2 linked regions of the Anatilimnocola floriformis genome follow. The protein of the gene in region 2 binds, or shares a complex with, the protein of the main gene of each other region. Links are inferred from orthologs where the notes say so. Each region holds a gene or a part of one and is shown on either strand. Other genes may lie near its edges.

Region 1 (14,616 bases), on a different replicon or contig from region 2:
GACTACATCTTCACGCAATCGAACGGTTGGGAAACCGACCTCGCCGGTGCGCCGAAGTGGAACGGCAGCCCGTTCTATGGTCTGGCCATTCCGCAGTTGTATGCTGAAGTGGGCAACGTCAATAACTCGATCAAGATCGGCCACTTCTACACGCCGATCGGATACGAAGTGGTGCCTGCGAACGGCAACTTCTTCTACTCGCACGCTTACACGATGCAGTACGGCGAACCCTTCACCCACTGGGGTGCTTTGGGCGCCTACAAGTGGAGCGACGAGATCACGCTGAACTACGGTCTCGTGAACGGTTGGGATGCTTTCAACCGCGTTCGTGACGATGCGTCGGTGATCGCCGGCTTCGTCTGGACTGGCGAGCAAGACACGCTGGCCTTCAACATCATCTATGGCAACGAACCTGTTGCTGACGATGTGACGGTTTACACCAAGCGGTACATGCACAGCTTGGTTTATACCTACAACATCAACACTTGCTGGCAGTACATCTTCCAGCACGACTATGCCTCGCAACTCAACGCCAACCGGGGTCAAGCCCTGTCGGCCGAGTGGTACGGCATCAACCAGTACTTGTTCTACAAGATCAACGATTGCTGGAAGGCCGGTATCCGTGGCGAATGGTTCCGCGATGACGATGGCGTCCGCGTGACCGGTCTTCGTCCCGATGCGGGCAACCCGATCCTGGGCCAAGGCTTCGCTGGCAACTTCTACGATGTTGCTGTGGGCCTGAACTGGACCCCGTCGGCAAACCTGACGGTTCGTGGCGAAATTCGCTACGACAAGTTCGATGGCGTGTCGCCGACGACCCCGGGTCTCGAACCCTACGGCGATGGCACTCGCTCGGATCAAACGTTGTTCGCTCTCGACTTCATCTACCTGTGGTAGTCGAAACGTTCGCTGCGGAAACGCAGGCTGAAGGCGGCCCGATTTAAAAATTGGGGGGCCGGCAGCTGAGCAGCCAACATCAGCTGCCGGATACCTGGAAAACAACCGCCCGCCGTGGAACCCTTGGGTTCTGCGGCGAGCGGCGTTTCTTGGCAGCCTCAAGGGTCGAGAGTATTTTCCGGCCGCGGACATCGTTTTGGTTCACTGCGGTCGACCGGGAAATTCTCCCGAGCCTCTGAAGCAAACCGCCGACAGATTCTGCCCAAGCGTCGGGCCGCGCTTGCCCAGGCTTTAGGCATCGCGAACTGGCAATTCCTAACCAGCCGCTGCTAATGCACTTCGCAGCAAATCGCTAACTGCTGCTGCGGCAATAGCTTAACGATCCCGTCAGCAATTGCCCGAAATGACTGCAGGGTGCTGGCACGGCCCTTGCTTTATGCCGTCCGGTCTTGTGGGCGGACAAGGGCGAAATCATATCGCCGGCGTTGTCGCTCGCATTCACACCAGGCGAGCGCGATGAACTTCAGTCACTCTTTTTGGCCCGGCATGCTGCCAGCCCTAGCCCTGTGCGGAGCTTTGCTCTGCTGCACGGTTGCGGTTGGACAAGTCGCTGCCCCAGAGACAGTGAAACCAGAGGTCCTGAAGATTGAATCGCCGACGGCTGCCGAAGGCCGAGTGAGTCTGACGGAAGTTACCTACGCCGTCGACAACATCACGCTCTTCTTCTGTGCGGTCCTGGTGATCTTCATGCAGGCCGGTTTTGCCCTGGTCGAGACCGGGCTCAACGCCAGCAAGAACGCCACGAACATCATGTTCAAGAACTACATGGACTTTGTAGTGGGTGCGTTGCTGTTCTTCCTTGTCGGTTACGGCATTATGTATCCCGGGCCGGACGCGACGACGCACATCATTCCCAATGTCTTCGGCTTTGCTCAGGTCGGCATTGGTCCTCAAGATCCCAACCAGGCGCCCACGGCCGAAACGCCGCATCCGCTCGACTCCAACATCGACTTCCTGTTTCAGGTGGCCTTCGCTGCGACAGCTGCGACCATCGTGTCGGGCTCGGTCGCTGGCCGCATTCAGTTTCCCGCTTACCTGATCTACACCGCCGCCATCTCGGGTTTCATCTATCCGGTCTGCGGTATGTGGCATTGGGGCAAGGGCTGGCTGAATGATCTCGGCTTCATTGATTTCGCTGGTTCGCTCGTCGTACACACGGTAGGTGGTTTTGCAGGCCTCGCGGGTGCGATTGCCTTGGGACCGCGCTTAGGCCGGTATGTCGATGGCAAGCCGGTCGCCATGCCGGGACACAATCTGCCTTACGTCGCCCTCGGCGTGTTCATCCTGATGATTGGCTGGTACGGATTTAATCCTGGCAGCCAGGTGGCCTTCACCGGCACCTCGAACACTCAGATGCTGGCCTTGATCGCCGTGAACACAACTCTCGCTGGCTGTGCGGGTGCACTGATCGCGATGCTGGTCGGCTGGTCGCTGTTCGGCAAATCCGATCTCACGTTTGCTTTGAATGGTGGCTTGGCCGGCTTGGTCGGCATAACGGCGAGCTGCAACATCGTAACTCATTTCGAATCGCTGGCCATCGGCGGCGTCGCTGGTGTAGTGGTGATTGCGGGTGTGTTGCTTCTCGACAAACTGCAAATCGATGATCCGGTCGGCGCCTTTCCGGTGCACGGCCTGTGTGGTGTGTGGGCCGGCATTGCCACGGGACTGTTTGGCGAAGGCGCCAACCTGACCACGCAATTGGCTGGCACAGCAGTCTTCGCCATTTGGGCGCTGACAACTTCGCTCGCACTCTTCTCAATCTTGAAAGCCGTCGGTCTTCTCCGTGTCGACGCGGACGAAGAACTGGCCGGTCTCGATATGTGTGAACACGGCATGTACGCCTACCCGGCGAATGTCGTGGCCCTCGATTCGGTGAACAGCAGTTTTGGCAGCAGCCAGGCTCGCTTGCCGCGCTACGGCGCGGTGACGGTCCGGCCGAGAACGGAGCCGATCACGGAATCAAGTTAGTACCCTACCCGGTTGTCCGAGGGCTGCCACGTCTCCGCGCAGGCAGGCCCTCGGACAACGGTCGGGTCTAAATCAAACGATCAAGTTGAATGCACTTCGGCCTTGCCTGGGCCAGAAGGATACCCCGCATGGCTCGGGTAAGCGTCCGCCTCGCTTGCCCGAGCCGGGGTGTTTTTTCTGGCCCACTTTTCGTGAACAGCCCGAAGTGCGCAGCGAATCAAGAGCGGAGTTCTGCAGCACTCTTGCTGCCCGGGCAACGCCAAACTAGATTCCATTGTCGCCTTTCGCTCCGCGAAAGAACACGTCTTTGCCGGCAACCACTTGAAGGTATGTCAAAGGCGCTGTGTTACCATCCATTGAAGACGCGCCCTTTCGCGGAGCGAAAGGCGACAATGAATCATGAAACTCATCATCGCCATCATTCAGCCGAGCAAGCTCGAAGAAGTCAAAGCCGCCCTCACCGAGGTCGAAGTCTTTCGCCTCACCGTGCTCGACTGCCAAGGCTTCGGTCGCCAGAAGGGACAGACCGAACTCTACCGCGGCCATGAATACAAAGTGAACTTGCTCCGCAAAGTGCAACTGCAAATCGCCGTCAACGACGACTTCGTGCAGCCCACGATCGATGCCATCATCAAGGGTGGCCGCACCGGCGAAAAAGGAGAAATCGGCGACGGTAAGATCTTCGTCGTGCCCATGGACGACTGCGTCCGCATCCGCACCGGCGAACGGGGCAAAGAAGCGATCTAGTCGTCGATCACTCCGTGCTCGATGGGTTAAGGCAAACCAACCGCGCGCCGCCGAAAGAGCCCCGCGACTTTCGGCTGTTTGGCGAGTCGAGGTAGCAGCGGAAAATTTACGTTTGAAGCAAGAGCGAACCTAACCTCAATCCGCCAAAGCCGGAACTTCGCGGAGCTATTTTCTCGGCCTGCGGCAATTCAACCTCAACCCATCGTTTTCGGAGATAACGATGACAGCGGCCCCTCACACTGGGTGCTTTGGGTAAAAAGGGACAGGTTTCACGCAACTTTGACGTGTTGTGAGCAGAGCGCAACCGAGATCAAATCTTAGTCGGCGTGAAGTTGCTCTCTCTCTTCTTAACTTCTCTGTAGAATTCGAGTTAAGACTTTTCTAAAATTCGGTTTTCTCCTGCCCCAATCGGGCTAGTGGCCTCGATTGCGTGATCTCGATTGGCTGAATCCTGCCCGTTTAGACGATGTAAAGCAGATGACTGCCCTGCGGGAGCATCCCAGGCAGGCGTTGATTTGTTAAGGTGCAGTTGCCCGCTGGCGAATTTTCGGCGGAGTTCATCGGTCAGCTGCTGCGTTCTCGGGGAAATTCGGAGGTTGCTGTGGATCTGGAACGTTCTTTCAAGCCTTTCAATCCCCCCACGACGTCCCTGATCGACTCGTTGCAGTATTGGACCGAGAAGCAACCCGACGACACGGCATACACCTTCACCGATGGTGAGACGTCGGAGACGCGGATCACGTTCGGGCAGTTCAATCAGCGGGTCCGCTCGCTGGCCCGCCGCCTGGTCGAAGAGAAACTGAGCGGCGAACGGGTGCTGCTCCTTTATCCGCCAGGCCTCGAGTATGTCGTGGCTTACTTCGCCTGCCTCGCTGCCGGCGCAGTCGCGGTGCCGGCTTATCCGCCGCGGAAGAATCGCAACATGCTCCGCATCGCAGCGATTGCTGCCGATGCCCAGGCCAAGGCCGCGCTCATCACCAGCGACATCGCCGATCGCAGCGGCGACATGCTCGACGAAGCGCCGCTCCTCAAACAGTTGCTATGGCTCGCGACGGATGAGATCCCCAGCGACTCGCATGGCGGCTGGCAGTTCAAAACGATCAATCCCAAAACCCTGGCGATGCTGCAATACACCAGCGGCTCGACCGGCACGCCGAAGGGGGTGATGCTCTCGCACTCGAACCTGATGGCCAACGTGCAGATCATTACTTATGGCTTTGAGCCGACGCGCCAAGGGAGCGGCCTGTCGTGGTTGCCCACCTATCACGACATGGGTCTGGTCGGCGGTGTGCTCAACTCGATGTTCTTCGGCCGGCCCAGCGTCCTCATGTCGCCGATGACATTTTTGCAGAAGCCGATTCGCTGGCTGCGCGGGATCAGCAAGTATCGCGTCTCGATCAGCGGCGGCCCGAACTTCGCTTACGACCTGTGCACGAGCAAGATTACCGACGAACAACTCGCGGGTATTGACCTCAGCTGCTGGGAACTCGCCTTCAACGGCGCTGAGCCGGTGCGCGCCGATACGCTGCACAAGTTTGCCGAACGCTTTGGACCTTATGGCTTCAATCTGCGGGCGTTTTATCCTTGCTACGGCATGGCCGAAACCACGCTAATCGTCACCGGCGGTTACAAAGATCGCTTGCCGCTGCTGCGGACATTTGACGGCAAACAAATCGACCAGCGCCGTGTCGTGCCCGTCAGCGAAAAGCATCCTTCCGCGCGAGAGCTCACCGGCTGCGGCCGCGTGCTGCCCGAAGAGCGCGTTGCCATTGTCGATGCCGACATGCTCAACGAATGCCCGCCCGGCCGCATCGGCGAAATCTGGGTTCAAGGCGGCAGCGTCGCGCAAGGCTATTGGAACAAGCCCGAAGCCACGCACTCCACCTTCCACGCCTACATCGCTGGCACCAACGAAGGCCCGTTTCTCCGCACCGGCGATCTCGGCTTCTTCCACGACGGCGAACTCTTCGTCACCGGCCGGTTGAAGGACTTGATCATCGTCCGCGGCGTGAATCGTTATCCGCAGGACATCGAACAAACGGTCGAACGCGCCAGCCCACGCATCAACGCCGGCGAAGTTGCGGCCTTTGCTGTCGATCTGCATGACCGCGAACGCTTGATCGTCGTCGCCGAAGTCGAACGGACGCGCCGCAGCGATTGGAGCGATGTCGTCGCCGCCATTCGCCGCGATGTGACCGCCGAGCACGAGCTACCTCCTGATGCGGTCATCCTCGTCCGCTTCGGCTCGATTCCCAAGACCTCCAGCGGCAAGATTCAGCGCCACGCTTGCCGCGAAGACTTTTTGAACGACCAATTGCAAGTCATCGAAAAATGGCTCGGCTGGGAGAAAAAAGAAGTCGAGGCGACGGCGCCCGATCAGGAAGACGAGACTGCGGAATCGTCAGCGGCCGCTGATGACGGCAAGCAGCCCAATCCGCTCATCGTGCAAGCCGTGATCGAGCACGTCAAAGCGATCGCCAAAGAGCGGGCCAAAGTCGTTGCGCTCGATAGCAACATCGTCACGGATCTGGGGCTCGATTCGCTCGAACGCCTGCAAATCGCCAACTCGCTGGAAGAAGCCTTTGGCGGCCGCTTCCCCGAGCATGTGCTCGCCGAGATCGAAACGGTTCGCCAGGTCGCCGATGCGATCGAGACACACATCGGCACGGTTCCGGTCGCGCTCAAGCCCGCCGCGGCCGCCGTTGAAACGCAAGCCAAGAAATCGCTCGATGAAATTGGTCCCGAGTGCTACGACTTCAAGCAGATGCCCGAGTATCGCCGCCTGCGGCAGTTGATCGAAGGGCTCGAAAGTCTCGGCGCCGGCAATCCGTATTTCTGCGTGCACGAAGGCGTGACGCGCGACACTGCCAAGATCAACGGCAAAGATCTGATCAGCTTCACGACGTACAACTACCTCGGCATGTCGGGCGATCCGATCGTCGCCGCAGCCGCCAAGGACGCCATCGATCGCTACGGCACGAGCGTCTCTGCGAGCCGTTTGGTCTCGGGCGAAAAGCCCGTCCATCGCGAACTCGAAATGGAGATTGCGAAGTTCGTCGATCAAGAAGACGCGATCTGCTTCGTCAGCGGACACGCCACGAATGAAACGACGGTCGGCCATCTCTTCGGCGCTGGCGACTTGATCCTGCACGACTCGCTCGATCACAACAGCATCATTCAAGGCGCGATCATGTCGGGTGCGCGACGTCGCCCGTTCCCGCACAACGATTGGCAAGCCGCCGACGAAATTCTCTCGGAGATCCGCACGCTCTATCGCAAGGTGCTGCTGGTCATCGAAGGGACTTACAGCATGGACGGTGACTTCCCCGACCTGCCGAAGTTCATCGAGGTGAAGAAGAAGCACAAAGCCTTCCTCATGGTCGACGAAGCCCACTCCAGCGGCGTGCTCGGCGCGACGGGCCGCGGCATTACGGAACACTTCGGCTGCAACCCGCGCGACGTCGATCTCTCGATGGCCACGCTCAGCAAATCCTTCGGCAGTTGCGGCGGTTACATCGCCGGCCCGAAGGAACTGATCGAGTACATGAAGTACACGACTCCCGGCTTCGTCTTCAGCTGCGGTTTGCCACCCAGCGCCGCGGCCGGTTCGCTCGCGGCTTTGCGTTTGCTGCAAAAAGAGCCGCAACGTGTGACAAAACTTCGCGCCAACGCGGCTCTCTTTTTGGAACTCGCCAAAGAGCGCGGCATTAACACTGGTTGGTCAGGCGGCACTGCCGTCGTGCCGGTCATCACCGGCAACTCGCAGCACGCGCTCATCCTCTCGCGAGCGATGTTCGAGCGCGGCGTCAACGTGCAGCCGATCCTGCATCCCGCCGTGGAAGAAGAAAAGGCCCGCCTGCGATTCTTCATCACCTGCTTGCACTCGGAAGAGCAGATCCGCTACACGGTCAACGCTGTGGCCGAAGAACTCAGCAAACTCGATCCAAAGTACCTGCAGAAGAAGAGCAAAGCCGTCCCACCGCTCAACGCCCTGGCGAAAGCCTGAAAAGGTAGCCCGACGCGTTAGCGAGGGAGAGCTGCGAGTTAACTTGGCTATCAGCAACGTGCGGTAGCACCAAGAGAAGCTCGCGCGAGTTCGGTTGGCGAGTGACACCGCCGTTTTTGTGCTTCCGCACGTTGCCACGAAATAAGTCCGCGTGCCCAACTCCCTCGCTAACGCGTCGGGCTTCCTATGAGCGCGACTTGCCTTCGAGGTAGGTGAGAACGAGGGCGAGATCCGCTGGGGTAATGCCGCTGATGCGGCCGGCCTGCGCGAGCGTGATCGGGCGGATCTTGAGGAGCTTTTCGCGGGCTTCGGTGCGAAGGTGCCGGACCATGCCGTAGTCGAAGTGCTCGGGAATTTTCTTGTCCGAGAGGCGCTTCTGCCGATCGACTTGCTGTTCCTGGCGCGTGACGTAGCCGGCGTACTTCACGTCATATTCGATTTGAATCGACGACTCGCGCGAGATCGATGCGAGTGGCGGACATCGCTCGACGATCTCTTTCCAAGTGACCTCCGGGCGCTTGAGCATTTGTTCGAGCGACACTTCGCCAACGCGCGTCGAGTGCAAGACCTTGAGCGCATGCGCGATCTCGGCTTCCTTCTCCTCGAGTCGCTTCCAGCGCACATCATCGACGAGCCCCGCGCGGCGTCCGATGGCGGTAAGTCGCCGATCGGCGTTGTCGTGACGCAGCAGCAGGCGATATTCCGCGCGGCTCGTGAACATACGATACGGCTCATCCACGCCGCAGGTGACGAGGTCGTCTGTGAGCACGCCGAGATAGGCTTGCTCACGGCCGATCACGAGCGGTTCTTTGTTTTGCAATTTCAGCGCTGCCGATGCGCCGGCGATCAAGCCTTGGCCTGCCGCTTCTTCGTAGCCCGTCGTACCGTTGATCTGACCGGCGAAAAACAAACCGGCGACGCGCTTCGTTTCGAGCCACGGCCAAAGTTGATCGGGCGGGCAATAGTCGTATTCCACCGCATAGCCGTAGCGCATGATCTGCACGCGCTCGAGGCCGGGGATCATCCGCAACATCTGATCCTGCACGTCGCGCGGCAGGCTCGTCGAAATGCCGTTGACGTATACCTCGTGCGTGCGACGGCCTTCGGGTTCGAGGAACAGTTGATGGCCATCTTTCTCGGCGAAGCGAACCACCTTGTCTTCGATGCTCGGGCAATAGCGCGGTCCGCGACTATTGATCTGTCCGCTGTACATCGGCGCGCGATGCAAATTGGCGCGGATGAGGGCATGCACCTGCTCGTTGGTGTGCGTGATGTAGCAAGGTATCTGCTCGCGAGCCATCCGCTGCCGTTCGTCTTCACTGGTCAAAAACGAAAACGGCTCCGGATCGTCATCGCCGGGCTGCAACTCGGTGCGAGTGTAGTCGATGGTCCGACCATTCAACCGGCAAGGCGTGCCGGTCTTGAACCGCTGCACGCGAAAGCCGAGTCGCGCGAGCGCGCCGCTGATTCCCGCCGTCGTTCCTTCTCCCGCGCGGCCGCCGGGCGTTTGCACCTCGCCGGTGTGCATGATGGCTTGCAGAAACGTGCCGGTCGTCAGCACCACGGCAGCAGCCCGATATTCCACGCCGCCGCGAACACGCACGCCGACTACCTTAAAGTGAGCTTCTCCCTCGCCGCTTGTTTCTTCGTACAGCAGATCCTCGACCACTTCCTGCCGCAGCGCCAGATTCTCTTGCTCCTCGACCAGCCGCTTCACTTCAAACTGATAACCCTTCTTATCGGCCTGTGCGCGCGGGCTGTGCATCGCGGGGCCTTTGCGGCGATTGAGCAAGCGAAACTGAATGCCTGTGGCATCGATCGCGCGGCCCATCACACCGCCGAGGGCATCGATCTCGCGGACGATCTGTCCCTTGGCGACACCGCCGATGGCGGGATTGCAACTCATCTGCGCGACGGTATCGCAATTGGTTGTCAGCAGGCAAGTCGACGCCCCCATTCGCGCAGCGGCCATCGCCGCTTCGGTGCCGGCATGACCAGCGCCGATGACGAGGACGTCGTAGTGGTAATCGGAGGACATGGGGGGAGGGGCTGGGAGTTAAGGGTTGGGGGTTGGGGGCTAGGAACTGGGGGCTGGGGAAATGCAATTTTATTTGCGAACTCCCTCTCCTCGGTACTCCGGGGAGAGGGCTGGGGTGAGGGGCCGGGCAGCGAATCAAACTTCAAACTCAGAACTACCCCCGCCACTCGAGTTTCTTCTTCTTCCCATGCGTCTCATGCGCCGGACCCACGCCATGCAGCGTCAGTTCCATGCCTGTCGCGCCGAGGGCCGCTTCGACCCAGCCGCTGGGTTTCTCTTTGTTGAAGACGTAGGCGACGGGGGGCAGGTTCACCAGGTGGATCCCGTCGTGCTGTTGGATATTCCAGTTGTGCGTATGGCCGAAGAAGACGGCCTTCACGTGCTTGCGCGGCGTGAGGATTTCGAAGAACTCTTTGGTGTCGGTGATACCGGGGACCTTGTCGGTTTCCCACTGCGGATGATGGTGCACCGAGATGATCGCCGGTTTGTCCTTCTTCGCGTCGAGCGCCGCGGTCAGCCACTTCAGCTGAGCCTCGCCGAGTTTGCCCGGCGTCTTGTTGGTGAACTCGAGCGAGTCGAGCATCAGCCAGGTGGCTTGCGGCGTGTCGAGGATCGCCACTTGATGCGACTCCAGCGGCGAAGCCGCCGCGGCTCTCAGCACCTCGCGAAAATTGCCGCGGTCATCGTGATTGCCCATCATGAAATGGAGCGGCACGACGGCTTTGCCGGCGGGAATGAGCAGCTGCGCAACCTGCCGATAATCGCCGGCTTCGCCCACCAGGTGAGCGACGTCGCCATGCACGATGGCTGCCGACAACCGCGAGGCCGCCGCCGTCACTCCTTCCCAGGCCTTGGCCAGATGATCTGCCATGACCACGTTGCTGATGACTTTCGCCTTGTCGGCATTGATGTGCGTATCCGACAGCAGCGCGATGGTGGTCGGTTTGCTCGCGTCCTTACCCCAAGCCGATCCCGCCGCGATCGTCACGCCGGCCAAACCAGCCCAAGCGAAAAACTGGCGACGACTGGCGAGCGCAGTTTCAGACGGCAAGACATGCAGTGTCATCGGCGGGCTCCAGGGAGGCGAGAAAGGGACGCTCTATTCTAATAGAAGGGCGGCGATTTCGGAGTCTGGGCACCGCATCGCGTTCGCATTGTCGTTTTTCCCCCCTCCCGATATAATCGGCCGCGTAATTTGTGCAGCTTGCCTGTGTTCTATCGGCAAGCCTTGTTAGATCACATCGAAAAACTCCGGAGAAGGATTTCCGTAGCATGCGCGTGGGCTTGGGGCACGATACGCATCGACTGGGCGAGGGTGGCCCGTTGCGGCTCGGAGGAATTGCGATTCCTCACGACCGCCACCTGATTGGCCATAGCGATGCCGATGCGCTGCTGCATGCCATCACCGATGCGATTCTCGGCGCTGCCTGCCTCGGCGATATCGGCGAATTTTTTCCCGATACGGCCGCGGAAAACAAAGGCCGCGACTCTGCCGACATGCTCCGCCTGGCGCACGAGCGCGTGCAATCGGCTGGCTACCGCATCGGCAATCTCGACTGCGTGGTCTTTGCCCAGAAACCCAAAATCCTGCCGCACCGCGAAGCCATTCGCGCGCGCATCGCCGAGATCTTGTCCGTCACGATCGATCAGGTCGGCGTGAAAGCGAAGACTGGCGAAAGCGTCGGCCCGATCGGCCGCGAAGAGGCGATCAGTGCGGAGTGTGTTTGTTTGCTGGTACCAACAACCTAACCAAGGAATGAAAACATCCTGCGACCACTGGGCTCGCCCCAGTGGAGCACTCACTAGTCGGCTACCAAAACCGATCCTGATTTTTCCGGCGACCATCGGCCTTGTGCCGATGGGGCCATCACTGCTCAGCTTCCCAGCCGTTCAGTGAGCGCTCCACGGGGGCTAGCCCCGTGGTCGCGAGAACAGGGTTTTGGCGACGTAGCTGGCCAGTGATCGCCCCACCGGCACAAGGCCGGTGGTCGCGAAGTCGAAACCGTATAACTCGATTAAGCTTCAACCCTCTCCCCGGAGTACCGAGGAGAGGGAGTAATCAATTCAAATTCAAATTCAAATTCAAATTCTCAATCTGCAATCTTCGATCTGAAATCTGCAATCATGACAATCCGCGTCTACAACACTCTGACTCAGAACAAAGAAGTCTTCGAAACCGTCAAGCCGGGCCGCGTCGGCATCTATCTGTGCGGGCCGACGGTTTACAAGGAGAGTCACATCGGCCACATGGTCGGGCCGGTGATTTTTGACACGATCAAACGCTATCTCAACTACAACGGCTACATCGTGACTTGGGTGGTGAATATCACCGATGTCGACGACAAACTGATCCAGCAGCAGCATGAGCGGGGCATTCCGATGGCCCAGATCGCCGATGAGATGGTCATCGACTATCTGAACAACCTCGCGGGCCTCGGCGTCGATCAGATCGACATCATGCCGAAGGCGACCGAGCACATGCAGGGGATCATCGACTTCAATCAGTCGCTCATCAAGAAGGGCTTTGCCTACGAGAGCGACGGCGACGTGCTGTTTGATGTCGCGAAGGATCCGAACTACGGCAAGCTGAACAACCGAAGTATCGATGATCAGCAGGGCGAAGGTGGCGGCCATGCCGGTAAGAAACGCAACCCCGGCGACTTTGCCTTGTGGAAGAGCGCCAAGCCAGGCGAACCAGCGTGGGACAGCCCGTGGGGCAAGGGTCGGCCGGGCTGGCATATCGAGTGCTCGGCCATGTGCAAAGCCATTCTCGGCGAGACGTTTGACATTCACGGCGGCGGCCTCGATCTGAAGTTTCCGCATCACGAAAACGAACTGGCCCAAAGCCAATGCTGCCACGGGAAGCCGATGGTGAAGTACTGGATGCACAACGGCCTGCTGCGGAAGGCAGCGTCGGCGGGAAAGATCGGCGGCAAGGGCGAACGCGCTGCCGAAGCGGCTGACGATGGCGGCAAGGTGAGTCGTTCGAAGGGCGCCGGCGGCCTGGCCGACGACATTGCCCGCCTCGGCGGTGAACGGATTCGCTTTTTCCTCCTCAGCACGCATTACCGCAGCACAGTCATGTTCGGCGAAGAGCCGCTGGCCGAAACCGCGAAGTCGCTCGAAGGTTTCTATCGCTTCTTCGAACGCTTTCAAAAAGTCACGAAGCAGCGCTACTTCAATCTGCCGTTCGCCGCCACACGCAAGGAAGGCGACGAGATCGATACGAGCGTGCCGCTGCTGAAGACGCTCGCCGAGCAGCGGAAGAATTTCCTCGACAAGATGGACGACGATTTCAACACCGGCGGCGCGATTGCTGAGTTGTTCGACATGCTCCGCGAACTCAACAAGTTTGCCGACCAGAAGAATCTCGACCGCTTTGCCGCGACGGCGCCCGGCCCGGAAGTTTTTGCCGATGCCGATGTGCAAACATTGGTGAAGGGAACTCGCATCCTTCGCGAGCTGACCGCCATCCTCGGTGTCTTCAAGACCGTACAACCGAAGCGTGGTGGCGGCGGCGATGGCGTGGCCGAAAAGGTCATGCCGCTGCTGATCGAGCTGCGGGCCAACGCTCGCGCAAACAAAGATTTCGCCACCGGCGACCTCATTCGCAACAAGCTCGCCGAAGCAGGGATCACGCTGGAAGACAAAAAGGGCGGCCCCACTGAATGGCGCATCGGCGGTGCGTAACGCTCCCAGTAGCTGAATTCGCCAGAATTCAGATCGCGGAGTCCAATCGCGCATACGAAAATTACCACTGGACAAATTAGTGTACCAATGTACAATATCACTAGCACCGCGGTCCGCCGTGTTCCTTGGCAAGTTGGTTGTCGTAAAAGCTAGAGACGCGGTGCGCGCCGAAAGAGTTTGATTCGGCTGCGAAGGTGATCGTGGGTGGAGCGGTGTTGTGCGAGCGTTATTTCGTTGTTGTGGGCAATTCGCGGAGCATAAGGGTTACAGCCAAGTCGATCACGCCAAGTGATGGCCTGCTAGTGAGTTCCGCGAATGCCAAAATGCGCAGCAGGTAAAAACAGACTTATTGTGAAGTGTTGTGAAACAACCGAGGTAAAACAGTCGATTTTGTGCGTAAGGTTTGTGCTGTGTAGGCTTTGAGCAAATTGCAAAAAGCGCGCACAAGTGTTGTACCTTCGCTGGCGAAATGGATTTAAGGGAAGTGGACCGGAGCCAGCATGAGCAAACTCACACCGCTTCGCATCGTCGGCATTGATCCGGGCCTTAACATCACTGGCTACGCCGTGATCGAAAGCTTTGGCCAACAAGTGAAGTTGGTCGAAGCGGGTGTCGTCCGCGGCAAGACGAAGGGAAGTCTTGCGGCCCGGCTGCAGGAGATTCACGAAGGTGTGCGCGACGTCGTCGCCGAGCTCAAGCCAAACGTGATGGCCCTCGAGCAACTCTATTCGCACTACGAGCGGCCGACGACGGCCATTCTGATGGGCCATGCCCGCGGCGTGATTGTGCTGGCCGCACAGCTGGCGGGCATCGAAGTGCAAAGTTACGCGGCAACGAAGATTAAGAAGATGCTAACCGGCAACGGTAGAGCTCCGAAGAGCCAGGTGCAGCAAGCCGTGGTGCAGCCCTTTCAGCTAGCCAAGGCGCCAGAACCGCCCGATGTCGCCGATGCGCTGGCGATCGCCCTCTGCCATCACTTCCACCGCCGCGAAACATCGCTACCGAGTGCGCTGCTGAAGCGGAAGTAGTTCGCCATTGTCGTCGTTCACTCTGTGAACGATGGGCTGAGGTAAACCAACCGCGCGCCGCCGAAAGAGCTCCGCGACTTTCGGCACTTCGGCGAGTAGAGCTTGCAGCGCACAATCAACGTTCGAAGCGACAGCGAACGCTAGATTCTGTTCGCCAAACCCGGAACTTCGCAGAGCTCGTT
Region 2 (14,653 bases):
TTCACGTGCAGCTGATCGAAACCCCGGTCGACGGCGACAACTATACGGCTAATGAGCTCCTTCCCTGGGCCGATCCCTACATCGCCCAGCTGATGGGTCAGCTCGAGCACGAAGACGAGACTTGGGATTTCGAAGGAAAAGACGACGAAGCCGAGGACGGCTTCCTCAACGACGAGCTGCCGGAAGACTGGCACCTCGATCGCGAAGCCCGTTTTCCGCCGGTGTATGGCGGTTGGCCGCTACTGAACGACTTGACCCCGGAGGGTCGTCATGAAGTCGCCTAACGCTGCTGTTCTGTCGCAAACTGCCGTTGTTCGCGCTCGCCATGCGGGCGCTGCCGCGAAGAGGGACTGCCGGCCGGTTGATTTTCATATCACGGCCGAAGAAATCCAAAACCGCCAAACCGTCGACTACGCGGCGGGCGGCGTGGTGGTGATGTTCAAGTCGCATCATCCCATTAGCGTGCAACAAGCCGTGACCAAGTCGTAGTTCTTACCAGAACTTCCACCACGGCTTTTTTGGTTTACGCGCCGCACGAGACTCTTCGATCATCTTATTGAGGACTTCCCACGCAGCGTCCATCGTCTGCTGGCCGGTCTCGCGGTCTGGAATGATCAGTGGGAATAACTGCAACCGACTTAGGTCGACCTGATCTCCTTCTTTTTCCAGCACCTGCGCCAGCGCATGCGATTCTGCGTTGTAGAGCGCCAAGGCTTGAAAATCTTCGAGCGGCATCGCGCTACCAATCTGCGGAATGAGAGCCCGCGCTCGAGTGTAAGCCGGGATCGTCATCAACGGCACATCGGTCTCCACGCGGCCATCACGGCGAGCACGGATCACGGTTGCGGGATAGGCTGCACCCAACGGTCCGAACAGCGCGCGACCGAAGGCGATGGTGGAAAATGATTCGACCTCGTGTAACAGATCAGGATCAAAGCCGGCTTGTTCCAGGGCGACTATCATTTCGTCGACTTGGTCATACTTCCCATAGTTTGCGGCGAAGTGCAGGATCGTCCGCTCGAGTTCTTTCCTGCGCGCGATCTCGCGCGAGTTGCGGGGAAATTCAAATACAGCGAACCGCGTGATGTAGCCAACATCCGGAGGCGCGATTCCCGCCGGCCAGTTGGAATCGCTGTACGAAACGTCGTGGCCATCGACCTCCATTTCGCGACGCCAGCCTTGCCCTGGCTCATGCAGGATGATCACTTTCACAAGGTGGACATGTCGCGGTGCCGCCGATTCAGCCGCATAACGAAACCACGGCTTGTGATCGTTGAGCGCCGCCATGAAACAACTGTCGTCAAAGCCGCGGACAATCGCCGGCCCGACAAAAGCTCGCAATCCCGGCAAGCCGTAGTCCCCCTCGGAATATCCTTGCGATTGATCGCCGCCCATCACGCCGGCCTGACAACTCATGCAGACGGGCCTGTTGTCAAGAAACGAACGGATCGGCCCGGCGACGCTGGTCATCCAAATCACCGCGGCCTGCTGCAAGCCCTCGTCGCGGTTGTTTCCCAAACCGAACAGACAAGCGTCGAGCACTTCATCGTCGTGCTCATGCAGTGTGGTCAGCACATGGGCATGCACAAATCCGGGCTGCGCGTTCGAACCGGCTTCGTTCTCGGTAATGCTCGCGCGCAGCGTCACCCGGCCATCGAACAACTGCAGCGTGTCGCCGTCGCGCCGCGTCCAGCCGCCAAGATCACCACCGTGCTCGGCGATGCCGTCTTCAATCAGTTCGAGTAGATGTTCGGCTTCCGCTTCGGACATGGCAGGACCTGCGGCAGGCTAGGGCTTGGTCGGAAAGTAAGGCTGCAGTTCTGGCTCGGCTTTAAGCAACTCGGCGACAACCAGCGGCGCGATGGCTGCGGCGCCTTCGTCGTTCAAGTGCGTGCCGTCGAACTTACCGGCCTGCGTTGGATGCGGAGGGCCAAACCGTTGCGATTTCTCGACGCCCAGTTTCTCCGCGAGCTCCTTACTGCGTTCGTGCAGATCAATGACGGGCGTTTTCGTTTCGGCGGCAACGGCTTTCACAGCTTCGGCGTACGGAGTAAGACTGGAGTTGATCTTGCCGTCGGCAGTGAAGATTCTGCGCACCAGCGAAGTGACCAAGATCGGTTTAGCGCCGGCAGCACGGGCTTCGCTGATGTACTTCTTCAGTTGATCGCGATACGTGTTGGCCGGATCGGTTTCGCGCTCCGGCCCTTTGCCAGGCTGATCGTTGTGGCCGAACTGAATCAGCACGTACGTCGGCTTCGCAGCGAGTGCACGCTTCCACAATCCGCTGTCGTAATAACTCTTCGAACTCGCGCCGCCCTTCGCATGGTTCACGCACTCCGCATTCGGGCCGACGAGTTTTATGAACGCCGCGCCCCAGCCTGCTTTGTCGGTGACCGTCGAATCGCCAACGAGGGTGATCTTCACCGTCGCTGGTTTGGGCTCTTCGGCGATGGAAGTGATTGTGCTGCAGCAAACGAGCGCAACACAGAAGACGAAACGAAGCAACGTTGACATGGAGATGGTCCCTGCAAAGAGTTCATTGCAGGAACTATCTTATCACCGCCGTTTACTCATTTGCTCGCTGAGCAAATCAAGTTGCCCCTTGAGATCGGCGAGGAGCAGATTCGGACTGGCTCCTTCGGCGAGGTGCAGATAGAAAGACTGCGCCGGGTTGCTGCGGCTGTTGGTGAGGAGCGTTGTGGAATGCCGGAGCTCGTGGATTTCGCCGTCGAGGTTTTGCAGCGTTTGCGAAGTGGCTCGGTTGGTTTGCCAGAGCGTTTCGAGTTGCAGTACGAGACCGACGATCAAGCCGGCCTGGCCCGCGAGAGTGAGCGGCAAACCGAGCGACCACAGATCCTGGCGACCGGCGAGTGCGGACCAGCCTAAGAGAACACCGCCGCAGACAAACGCCATCACACCCAGCGACAACGACGCCCAAGCCAGTCCGGCGAAGCGCGGTTTATTGGCGATCTGCTCAGTGCTTGGCGTTTCACGAACTCGGTCGTTCGCGGTGACTTCGTGCGATTCCTCACCAGCTGACAGCGCGAACGAATCTTTCAGAGGTGGCGCTTCTCGCCAGGCCGCCGCGAGTCGTTCGACATACCGCAGTTCGGCTTCGAGTTGCCAGTCTTCCTGCGGCATGGGCGGCAGCTGAGTGGCAACCGGCTGCGATTTCAACGCCTCCAGCAATTCGCTATCGGCCGGTGCGGTGGGTTCCGCTGGTTCGGGCTTTGGCTCTTCGCCGCGCGCCAGCACATGCTGACAGCGAACGCACTGCAGCATCGCGGGCCGATCGCCCGGTACGGCAGGAACATCTTGCTGGCAGCGCGAGCACCACATGAAGGCGATTTACCAAGAAGGCCGGGGGAATGGAGTTCTCTCCGTTCATCGGCGTTCTGGCTGTGAAACTCTAACGATTTTGCGGCTCAAGTAGGATAGGCTTCCAGCCTGTCCGTCAAAAGTGATTGTTCTATCTCGCATGGTTTCGCATACTGCTACCAACCATTTTCTCCTGTGAGAAGTCGCCATGAACGGTTTCTTTCGTCGCCGGCATCTGCCTCATTGGGACGTTGAGGATGCCCCTTACTTCATTACCTTCTGTCTTGATGGCAGCATTCCGGCAAATGGCATGCGTGAGTTGGTCAAGTACGGCGATCACTTAAAGTTAAGACCTAAGCCGCAAGGAATCTCGCTGGCCGAATGGGAACGCAGGCTACATAAACTTTGGTTTGCGCGAATGGATGAAATGCTCGACTTCCAGCCAGCCGTCCGTCATTTTGAGCAAGCAGACATCGCCAAAATTGTGATGGATTCGCTCTCTCATTTCGCTGACGTGCGATACCTATCGATCGCGTGGGTCGTGATGCCCAGCCACGTGCACTGGCTCTTTCAGCCTTTGCCTGAATTTAGCGCAACCGTTCCCCAAGGAAAGTCGCCGTGTGAAGTGATCATGCACAGCTTGAAGAGCTTTACGGCCAATGAATGCAACAAGGCTCTTGAACTCGAAGGACAATTCTGGCAGCAGGAGTCCTACGACCATTGGATTCGCGATGACGACGAATTGGAACGCGTGATCGCGTATATCTTGCACAACCCCGTTCGTGCAGGACTCGCCGCCGCCCCGGAGAAATACCGTTATTCATCTGCTTACGCAGGATAGGCTTCCAGCCTGTCCATGCTTGCTCCCGAAATAAGATGACGGACAGGCTGGAAGCCTATCCTACGAAAAGCTCCGTACGTGCTTTCCCCTTGCCGTCTTCCGTCGCATAGAACGGTCGATTTTCAACGTCGAATGCTGTCGCAGGGCTGATGCCCATCGCGTTGAAGATCGTGGCGTGGAGGTCCATCACGCTGAGCGGATCTTTGGTCGCGAGGAACGGTCGAGCCTTCGCGGTCTCACCGTAGAGTTGCCCTTTCCGCACGCCGCCGCCCCACAGCATGACGCACGAGCCGCCGGTGAAGTGCCGATGCTGGCCGTAGTGCTTCAGCTCTTTCATCACGTCGACTTTTTCGGTGGCTTGGTCACCGGCGTTGCTGCCGGGGCGGCCTTCCATGAGCATGTCGCGGCTGAACTCACTGGCGAGAATCACCAGAGTGCGGTCGAGCAAACCGCGCGACTCCAGATCGAGAATCAGCTGCGCGATTGGTAGATCGATCTGCTTCTTCATGTCGCGCAGCGTCGTGTGACCATTCGCGTGCGTATCCCAATTGAGAAATGGCACGTACTCGGTCGTGACTTCAACGAACCGCGCGCCGGATTCCACAAGCCGCCGAGCGAGCAAACAGCCACGGCCAAATCGGCCCGTGTCGTACTTCTCGTAACTCTCTTTTGGCTCGAGCGAAATATCAAACGCCGAACGCTCTTTCGCGCTGAGCAGACGATGAGCGTTGTCGAGCGAACGAAGCATCGACTGCTGCTGATAATCGGAAACGAAATCCTTTCGCGGCGATTCCTTGATCAATTTTTGCAGCAGTCGATTGCGACTTTCAAACCGATCGCCGGCCATTCCTTTCGGCGGCCGCACCGATTGCGCGGCGTCTTCGGGATGCGGCAAGTTCATCGGGCCGAATTCGCTACCGAAGAACCCTGCCGTGGTGAAGGCTTTCAGCTCTTCCTGCTCGCCGACCCCTTCAAGACGCTGGCCGATGTTGATGAAGGCGGGGATGACCGGATTCTTCGGGCCCAGGACCTTGGCGATCCACGCGCCGATATGAGGGCAAGCGACCGTCTGCGGCGGCACGTAACCGGTGTGCCAATGATATTGATGCCGCGAATGCAGAATGTGGCCGAGGTCAGGCAGCACATGCGAACGCACGAGTGTGCCGCGATCCATCACCCGAGCGATGTTCTCCAGGCCCTGCGTGATCTTGATGTTGTCGACGACTGTGTCGATGGCTGGAAAGGTGCTCTCGATATCGGCAACCTTCACGCCCGGCTCGAACGCGACGTACTTCTTCGGATCAAACGTATCCGGCGCCGCCATGCCGCCACCCATCCACAGCAGGATGACAGAATCGGCCGTGGCCTTCGGCTGCACGATTTTCTTTTCGTCAGCCCACAACCGGCGCGGTTCACCGCTGAGCATGGCAGCGGTAGACATCGCAGCGAGGGACTGAAGGAAACGCCGGCGTTCGAGTTGTTCGTTTTGCATTTGTTTGTTCCTGTGCCCTCTCCTCGGTACTCCAGGGAGAGGGTTCTCTTCGTACTGTCCTACCGTACCAACTGAAACTCCGGCAACATCAACACGCTCCACAACGCATCTTCAATCCCTTGGGGTGTGATCTTTGCTCCCAGTTCTTCTTTCATCGTAGCCAGTTCCGCCGGCGAAGGCTCGCGCGCGAGAGTGCTGCGGAATAACCATTGCGAAAATGTATCGGGAGTCCACCCGCGAGCCGCCAGTTTCACACTGCCGCGCTGTAAGCTATCAGCGAGTGACTGACCGTTGGCGAGATCAATCGCTTCGAGCGTGGTCAGGCTATCGGGACGCACCGTCACGATTTGATCGCGATTCGGCCGGCCGAGAGCCCGCATCAGGAAGTCGCTCTTCACGAGCGAGGCCCGCACTTTCAGCCCCACCGATTGCCCGCCGGCACTGAGTGCCGCCAGCAACTGCGGATGCACACCTTGCCACACGGCGGCGCCTTTGACTGCGGCGGCTGCTTGCCAATCGGTGGGTTCGGTTTTGAATTTGCCTTTGCCGTCGGGCAGAGTCTTGGTCCATTGCCACGATTCGTCTGTGGCGATCGTGGTCGCGCTCTTGTCCGCCTGCCAGGCAACAATCTCGCAGAAGAGGCCAGCCGGGTTCGGACCGCTGCCGCCGTTCTTGGCGACGATTACGATTTCATTTTCGCCGGCCTTCAACTTGCCTGTGAGAATGACCGCGTCGGGGGCTTCCCAATTTTCACCAGACTGCAACTTCTGGCCGTTGGCGTAGAGCGAGTAGCTGTTGTCGCAAGTAATCGCAGCGATGGCTTGGACCGGCGTGGCTTTTAGATCGAATTTCTTCCGCACGACAACCGTTTCACCGGCGGCAGCATTTGACGAATCGGCACTCGACCAGATCCACTTGCCGGTGAGTTCTTTCGGTCCAGTCGCGGGAGATTTTGCTGACGAAGAGCCGGCGCGAATCACCGGCGCGTCGAACTTGCCCGGCGCGGTGTCGGTCAGTTGCCAAACGGCATCGATGAACTGTTCCGCCGTCAGTCGCCGAGCACGCGGGCCGCGATAGGTATAGCCCGCGTCATCGGTGTTCTTGTCGACGACTTCCATCTGGCTCTGATAAGCGGCCGAAGTCGTGATGAGCGACAGAGTGCGTTTCAGATCGAAGCCATGCTGAGCAAAATCTTCGGCGAGGAAGTCGAGCAGGTCGGCGTTCCACGGCTCGGTTTGCATTGCATCGGGCGGATGAACGATGCCGCGGCCCATGGTGCGATGCCACAGCCGGTTGACAATCGTTCGCGTGAAGCGGCCGTTGTCGCGATGCGTGACGAGCGCGGCGAGTTGCTTCAATCGCTCCGGCTGAGCGGCCTTGGCGTCGACTTGGCCGAGTTCAGGAAAGAGCCACGACGCCGCGGCTTGCTGATTGATCGGCTTGTCGCAGCGATGGATCTCGAGAGGCCGCTTGGAGTAGATCGCTGCCAGGCCGTACGACTCTTGCAGCGTCCAGCGATCGATGAAACTATCGTGGCACGACGCACACTTCAGATTGATGCCTAGCAGCGCCTGACCAACACTCTGCGCAAACTGAATTTCGACGGTTTGCCCTGCGCTCACATCGCCGCGCCACAGAATGCCGTCGATGAAACCCGCGCTGTCTTGATTCGGCGGCGAGATCAACTCGCGGGCCATCACGTCATAAGGCTTGTTCGTCGCTAGCGATTGATACAACCATTTTGAAATCTGCTTGCGACCACCAGTGATGAAACCGGTGCCACTGTAATCGTTCCGCAGCAGATCATTCCAAAACGTCAGCCAGTGTTCGGCGTAGTCAACATCGCGGGCGAGGAGCTTTTCGACGTAGCGCTGCCGCTTGTCGCTGCTCTTGTCGTTCAACAGCGAGTCGAGTTCTTCGACCGTCGGCAGCAGACCGATGAGATCGAGCGACGCGCGGCGGGCGAAGGTGGCATCATCAACGGCTGCCGGCGTGGCGAGCTTTTTCTGCGCGAGATACTCATCCAGAATGCGATCGACCGGATTCTCGCGACCGTTGCGCGGAGAGGGCAGGGCAGGGGAGCGCGGTTTCAGCGGTGGTTCGTAACTGCTCTTGGCGAATTGAAAGCCTTCTTCCCACCTTGCCCCTTCGTCGATCCAGCGCGCGAGCTTCGCGATTTGCTCGGCTGGCACGCGCGGTCCCTCGGGTGGCATGCGCAATTCTTTGTCAGTCGATTTCAAGCGTTCGATGAGATCGCTAGCCGCCGACTTGCCGGGCGAGACTACTTTGCCGGAGTCGCCGCCGACGAACAGAGCTTCGCGGGTGTTCAGCGACAGCCCCCCTTTTTTCTGCTCACCGAGGTGGCACTTGCCGCAGTGCTGCTTGAGCAGCGGCGCGACCTCGTGGGCGAAATCGATCTCGGCGGCCAGGGCAGGGGAAGCGCAGAGGAGTAGCAGTGAGAAGGAGAGAAACTTCATCGCGCATGAGACCTGTGAGAGCGGGGAATCCTGGGCAGGTCACCTTATTCTAATGCGCCGCCGCGGCAATTACTTCCAAATGCCTATTTCCCAATGCAAAAGCGGCTGAACACTCGATCGAGAATATCATCGGTGTAGACCGCGCCGATCACCTGGCCGAGCTCGTCGAGGGCGAGGCGAAGTTCAGCGGCAATCCATTCGTCGCTGGCACCATTGGTCGTCAGATCGGCGGCCGAGGCGAGAGCGGTGGCGGCGGCTTGTAGGCTGGCTGTGCAACGCAAGGCTGTCGTGGCGACGACGGGGATTTCGCCAGTCGACTTGCGCAAGGCAGTGATGATTGCGCCGCGGAGTTCGTCGAGACCATGGCCGGTGACAACGCTGGTGAGCAGGGCAGGGGAGGGGAGGTCAAATGAATGGCCGCCCGTTTGATCGAACTTTGTTCCGATGATGAGTCGGGGAGTCAGCGAATTTCGTTGCAGCTCGGCGTGCGACCACGGCGACATCGGCTGCGAGGAATCAATGCAGAGGAGTTGCAGGTCAGCTTGTTGGTGTTGCGATTGACCAAGTGACTGCGCATCGGCAGCGATCGCGTTGGTACTCGAAACTTCTTCCACGCCGGCCGTGTCGATCAGTTGCAGCTGTTGATTGTCGATGGTCACGAGTCGCACCAGATAGTCACGCGTGGTGCCGGCAACGGGCGAAACAATCGCGGCAGCCGTTCCGGCGAGGGCATTCAAGAGACTGCTCTTTCCCGCGTTAGGTTCGCCGTAAAGAACAACTCGCGGTGCTGACGTGCTGGTTTCGCTGCGCGAGTTCAACTGATCGGCGATCGATTGCACTTTCGTCGCCGCGGCGGTTACTTGCTGCTGTAGTTCGGCTCGGCTGATGAACTCAATGTCTTCGTCAACGAAGTCGAGCCCTGCCTCGAGATGGGCGAGAAGATCGAGCAACTGATTCCGCAAGCTGGCTAGCGGATGCGACAAACCGCCCGAGAGCTGCGTGAGCGCCGACTGCAGCGACGCGGCGTCTTGCGCATCGATCACCCCCAGAACTGCTTCGGCCTGCGTTAGATCGAGTCGCCCGGCCAGAAACGCCCGCAACGTGAATTCCCCCGGCCCGGCCAATCTTGCACCGCATTTGCACAGGGAGCGAATCGCCAAATCGAGCAGCGGCGGCGAACCGGGAAGATAGATTTCCGCCAGTGGTTGCCGCGTGTAACTGCGCGAGGTCGGCCAAAGATAGACCAGCGCTGGAAGGTGAACTTCCTGAGCTCGCGTGTCGCTCGCGAGACGCAAGCGACCGTTCAAAACGAGCGGGCGTTTGGATTGCAAATCGCCTGAACCAGTCTCGCCGTCGAAGATCTTTTTCAAGACTTCGACAACCGCCGGCCCACTGACACGAATGATCCCTTCGTAGCTGCCGCCGGCAGCCGACGCGAGGGCGACGATCGTGTCGTCGATGGCCAGCGACATTGCTTAGCGCTTCTTCTTTTCGCGCCGCGCGGTGCGAGCGGACATTTTCTCTTTGTTCTCGGCCACGACCTTACTGTCAATCGTGTTCGGATCGACAGGCTTCGACTTCGGCAGCAAGGTCCGTTCGGCGACGCTCCACAGGCTCGACGTGATGAAGTACAAGCAGAGGCCGGCGGGCACCTTGTAGAAGAAGACGCCCATCATAAGGCTCATCATGAACATCATTTGCTGCTGCATTTCTTGCTGCTCATCGGTCGGTGGCGGCGTGAAGAGCTTTTGCTGCAGAATGAAGAGCGCGATGGTGATCAGCGGGAAGACGTTGAAGAACGGTCCCAGCCAACCATCGGCAGGATCGGCGATGAACGACGGCATGCTGTTCTGCCAATAGAACAACTTGTCAGGGCCGGCGAGGTTCGAAGCCCACTCCCACGTCGAGAAGAGGTTCGCATCGCGGAGGTTGATATCGACGCTCAAGCAGCGATACAAACCGACGAACACTGGCAGCTGAAAGAAGACCAGCAAGCAACCCGCCATGGGGTTCGGCATGCCGTGCTTCTTCATCAGCTCGCTGGTGGCTTGATGTTGCTTGAGGGGATCGTCTTTGTATTTTTCCTTCAGAGCGTTGAGCTCTGGCTTGAGCTTTGCTGAAATCTCTTGCATCAGCTTGGCAGAGCGAGCCTGGCGGATGCTGAATGGCAACATGCAGGTTCGCACGAGAACCGTCAGCAGCACAATCGACACGCCGTAGTTGCCGGTGATGGCATACAGCCAATGCAACAGACCGGCGAGCATCTTGGCGGGATAGGCGGCGTATTGCCAGCCGTACTCGATGATCGACTCGAGGCCGTAGGGCTTGAGAATCTCTGGATCTTTCGGCCCGAGAAAAACCTGATAGTGATGTTTGAGCGATTGGCCGGCATCGACGCTTTCGCGCGCTGTCACGAGCCGGACGCTGGTGTTCGTGGTGCGGATCCGCGTCTTGGTGAGTTGCTCGACATTGTGCATCGGCAGTGCGGCAGCACGAGCAAAATGGATCGGCTTGTCGCTGGGCGCTTCACCGGTTCCCTTGGGAATGATCATGGCCGCGAAGAACTGTGCATCGACGCCGGTGAAGGTCATCGGCTCGGTGTTGGCTTGATCGATCAGCGGATACTCGATCGACGTTTTGCCTTTGATCGCTTTCTTGGCGTGATCGTAAATCAACGGCGTGCCGACGAGGTGATGTGGTTGCTTGCCGAGCTGAAAGAGCACGTCGCGGGCACCAGCGCCCTTGAACATGTCGCGGTGCATCTTCGTGCTGTACCACCAACCTTCGAGCGGAATGCCGTTTGGTCCGTCGAGGCGATAGGCCACGGCGAGTTGCTCGTCGCCGGTGTTTTCCACGCCGACCGCAAGGTCGAGGTGATACTTCTGCGCCGGCGTCTTCGTGCCTTCAGCTGCTTGCGGCACGGAATAACGCTTGGTCACTTTCAGCGAACCGGTGCGGCCGATCTTTTTCAGGTCGTCTGCCGTCAGTGTCTTGGTAAAGACGACGCTGCTCTCGCTTTGTTCGCCGAGTTCCCAGTTGCTTTCGTGGAACGACGGCAGGCCGCGAATTTCGTCCTGATTGCCCTTCACCGTCACTCCCTGCAGCGTCTCGAGCGAGAGCAGGAACGACAGTGGGTCGGTGACTTGCGATTTGTTGACCGTGGTCCGTGTTTCGGGGCGGATCATTTCGAGCGGGCGGCGGATCAGCGAGAGCTTGTAAACCAGCGACTCCACTTTGCCGGCGTTGACGCGGTCGACCGTCACTTCGACGGATTGGCCCGGCTTGGTTTTGTCGTGCAGCCATTTTTCAAACTGCTCGCCGCGCTCGATCGGCGTGCCGTTGGCATCGCGAATGACATCGCCGGGCTTCAAGCCGACCGGCTTGGTGCTATCGACCGGCACCGCGCTAGCCGCCGGTGTGCCCGGGCCGACGGTTTGAATGACGTTGTCCTTGGTGCTGCGGCCGATCACTTCAAAGCCGAGATGACCGCAATAACCGCCGAGGTCTTCGATGTCTTTGTAGCGGGGGTCGGTCAGTTCGACCCGTTCGACCGCGGCACCCTGGCTATCGAGCGTGACGAGCATGCCGTACGGGCTCTTGGGATCGAGCGAACCGATCATCACGCGCTGGCGTGGAATGATGGCGGGGCGCGGCTCGGTATCGGCGGGGGCGACCTTAGGATCGCTCGGATTCTCGGTCGCTGGCGGATCGGTGGGCGTTTTCTCCGGCGCAGTTTTCTCTGGATCGCCAATTTTGGCGTCAGGATCGGCGGGTTTCTCGGCCGGATCATCGGCTGGCTGGACGGCTTTGGGCTGATTTTTGGCGATGGGCTTAGGCGGGGCAAACATTTGTTTGCCGGCCAAAAACGCCGTCCAAATCAGGAAGGTGACGACCAGAAAAGTAACAAAACGTCGATCCACAGGGAAAAACCCTCTCGCGGCGGGCAACAACGGGCGAATCGCCCCCGCCCCGAAAGGGGAGGCCGGCGGCTAATTATAAGGCACAACCGCCAAGACAGTATTCTCGGTTTGGGGGCGTTTCTTGCAAGGGGAAACGGGGGAGGGGAGGCGGGAGGCGGGAGACGGGATGCGAGGGAGGCAGTTCTGAGTTCTGAGTATTTAGTTCCGAGACAGCAGGGCAAACTCCTTATCAGTGGGCTCTATCGTGCTCGTCTGCCAAAAAATTCGCTAGGACTTCGGAGGCTTCTTCGGCAATCAGGGGCGACCACATCTCGAAGGTTCTGTTTTCCCAGTCTGCGGCGAGACTTTCGATACGATTCAAATTTGCAAACGACATGAGGCCCTCAACTTCCACTCACGACTCCAAGCTACTTCTTCACATCCCTGTCTCAGAACTCAAAACTCAGAACTCAAAACTTCTTCCTCCCGCCTCTCGTCCCTCGCCTCCCGCCTCCGTCTCACTTCCTTCCCGCATACGTCCGCCCCAAGTAATCCACCACCGCCCGTTTCACCGTCAGCGGTTCCAGCGGGCCCGCTTTGCGGTAAATCACTTTGCCGCCGGGGGCGATCAGCAGCGTGAAGGGCACCGGGCCTTGCCATTCTTTGTCGAGGAGGTCGGCGAATTTGTCTTTGCTGCCGACGGCGGAGATGTAGTTGGTCGTGGCGACCTTTTTCTCGGTGAGAACTTTTTGGGCCGCGGCTTTGTTCTCGGGCTCGTCGAGGCTGATGGTGATCATTTGAAAATCGCGTTTGCGATACATGCGATTGATGGTGACCAGCTCGGGCAACTCAGCGACGCACGGGCCGCACCAAGTGGCCCAGACGTTGACGACGAGTAATTTGTCGGTGTCGTTCTTGGCGAGTTTGGTGAGAGCCGCTTCGTCGAGTTCGGTGAGCTTCACTTCTTCGGCTTCGGCTTTTTCGAGCCACTTGCGGGCTTCTTCGCGCTTGTCGGACCATTTGGTCGAGCAGCCGAAGACCCGCGTCGTCTCAACCGGTACCGGTTTGCCAGCGAGCAGAGCATCGAGCGCGTTGCGCGTGTCGTGGCTGGTCACGGTCTTCACATCGGAGTCATCGATTCGCCCGACGTACCGCAGCTTGCGCTCGGCATCAAAGATCAACACCTGCGGCGTAGCGAGCACGCCATAGGCTCGCGACACATCCTGCTTCTCGCCGTCGTAGAGATAGGGAAATTGAAAGTCGCGTTCCTTGGCCCGTAACTTCATATCGGCGAGTGAATCGCTGACATCGGTGTAGCCCAGCTCGTCGAGGCGCACGGCGGCGTCGTCGTTGGGCGAGATGGCGACCAGCGTCACGCCTTTGTCTTTGTAGTCCTTGTGCAGATCGATAATTCGCTGCTCATAAGCCTGCGCAGTAGGGCAGTGATTGCAGGTGAACACCACCAGCAACCACTTCGCCGATTTGAAATCGGCCAGCGTGTGCGTCTTGCCATCGACGCCGGGCAACGCAAAATCCGGCGCGGGCGTGCCGATGGCGAGGAGCTTGGTGGGATTGTCGGCGGCTGGCGAGAGAGCGACCAGCGACGAACTCACTAGAGCCAAGCCAACTGCTTGCAATAAATAGGAACGAATCATGTCTCACCCGGAGAGGTGTTCGTGGAAAATACAACTCGCCGCCAGTGTAGGCCTGCCAGGCAAGCGGCCACAACAGCCAGTGCCGGAAACTACAGTTGTTGTCTCGATGTTCACAACAGTTGTTTTCGTTTTTTAAATCTAGTTAACTCATTTATCCGCATTGCTTTAGGTTAATTCGTCTGCAGTTTATCACAACATTTCACAACAGATTACAACGATTTCACAATAGTCTGACCACGATTCGCACACCACTTGATCACCGATGGGTCACAACAAACAACGGAATCAGCCCTTTGCATTTCTACTTGCTGGCGAACTTCGTCGGGGGACCGCGAAGCAGCGACCGGCTCCCGATGAGAAGCCATCGAAGGGGTGCGAACATTATTAGTGTTCAATTGTATATTATGTGCTTCTGTCTGTCAAGCACCGCGATTTCTGATAGGCCCCTGCGTAGGTCGGACCACTGGTCCGCCCAGACAGCGCGAGTTGAGTTGGTTGGCTCGTTCACGCTTGCAGGAGCGGACCAATGGTCCGTCCTACGTGTTGAGGATGGCAGATTGCAGATTGGAAGACAGGTAGAATGTTGTAGGTACGTGGGACTGCCGTAGCGAGCGAGAGACTACTTTCACTTCGCCCTCGTACGCATCAACCGTGGTACTGGCGCGTAAATCTAATGGCCGAGAAAGCCGGAAAGACTCACAGGGGCGAACGCTGAAGAAAATTCAAGAATCACAAGCGAGTGGATAATTTACTCGCCGCGACGGCCCCTCACCCCGACCCTCTCCCCTGAGTACAGGGGCGAGGGAGCAAGACTTCCAAATTCAAGCTTCCAATCCCTAACCTCTAACCTCTTCCTCTCTTCATCCTTTGCTTACCGCACCCGGCAGCGGAAGCGAATAATGCCGCCTTGGCCGACTTCGAGCGGGTCGGTGATTTCCCAGCGGAGGACCAAGGTCTCGGGGTTTTCTTGG

What was found.
Region 1: the proteins of M9Q49_RS03935 (region 2) and mnmG are in contact, whole or in part, in a solved structure (PDB 9HIP), measured with the Escherichia coli proteins. The link is inferred for Anatilimnocola floriformis from one-to-one orthologs.

Annotation. Positions count from the first base shown.
Region 1 is NZ_JAMLFW010000002.1:613,913-628,528, forward strand. What follows is about bases 7,290-10,157. They hold mnmG (tRNA uridine-5-carboxymethylaminomethyl(34) synthesis enzyme MnmG), read right to left. Parts: upstream 9,717-10,157; coding sequence 7,863-9,716; downstream 7,290-7,862. Other genes in these bases: M9Q49_RS27200 (aminotransferase class I/II-fold pyridoxal phosphate-dependent enzyme), read left to right, coding at 7,290-7,678; M9Q49_RS27210 (metallophosphoesterase family protein), read right to left, coding at 9,871-10,157. In the rest of the region: M9Q49_RS27185 (porin), read left to right, coding at 1-897; M9Q49_RS27190 (ammonium transporter), read left to right, coding at 1,414-2,925; M9Q49_RS27195 (P-II family nitrogen regulator), read left to right, coding at 3,325-3,672; more of M9Q49_RS27200, read left to right, coding at 4,274-7,289; more of M9Q49_RS27210, read right to left, coding at 10,158-10,782; ispF (2-C-methyl-D-erythritol 2,4-cyclodiphosphate synthase), read left to right, coding at 10,989-11,465; cysS (cysteine--tRNA ligase), read left to right, coding at 11,841-13,406; crossover junction endodeoxyribonuclease RuvC, read left to right, coding at 13,907-14,434. UniProt on the Escherichia coli protein: NAD-binding protein involved in the addition of a carboxymethylaminomethyl (cmnm) group at the wobble position (U34) of certain tRNAs, forming tRNA-cmnm(5)s(2)U34.
Region 2 is NZ_JAMLFW010000001.1:956,974-971,626, forward strand. The notes cover bases 7,407-10,311. They hold M9Q49_RS03935 (tRNA modification GTPase), read right to left. Parts: upstream 9,601-10,311; coding sequence 8,212-9,600; downstream 7,407-8,211. Other genes in these bases: M9Q49_RS03930 (DUF1549 domain-containing protein), read right to left, coding at 7,407-8,128; M9Q49_RS03940 (YidC/Oxa1 family insertase periplasmic-domain containing protein), read right to left, coding at 9,604-10,311. In the rest of the region: M9Q49_RS03895 (hypothetical protein), read left to right, coding at 1-284; M9Q49_RS03900 (hypothetical protein), read left to right, coding at 271-489; M9Q49_RS03905 (DUF6348 family protein), read right to left, coding at 493-1,770; M9Q49_RS03910 (rhamnogalacturonan acetylesterase), read right to left, coding at 1,789-2,514; M9Q49_RS03915 (hypothetical protein), read right to left, coding at 2,557-3,339; M9Q49_RS03920 (REP-associated tyrosine transposase), read left to right, coding at 3,527-4,159; M9Q49_RS03925 (DUF1501 domain-containing protein), read right to left, coding at 4,215-5,600; more of M9Q49_RS03930, read right to left, coding at 5,711-7,406; more of M9Q49_RS03940, read right to left, coding at 10,312-12,048; M9Q49_RS03945 (redoxin domain-containing protein), read right to left, coding at 12,546-13,682; M9Q49_RS03950 (DUF11 domain-containing protein), read right to left, coding at 14,554-14,653. UniProt on the Escherichia coli protein: Exhibits a very high intrinsic GTPase hydrolysis rate. Involved in the addition of a carboxymethylaminomethyl (cmnm) group at the wobble position (U34) of certain tRNAs, forming tRNA-cmnm(5)s(2)U34.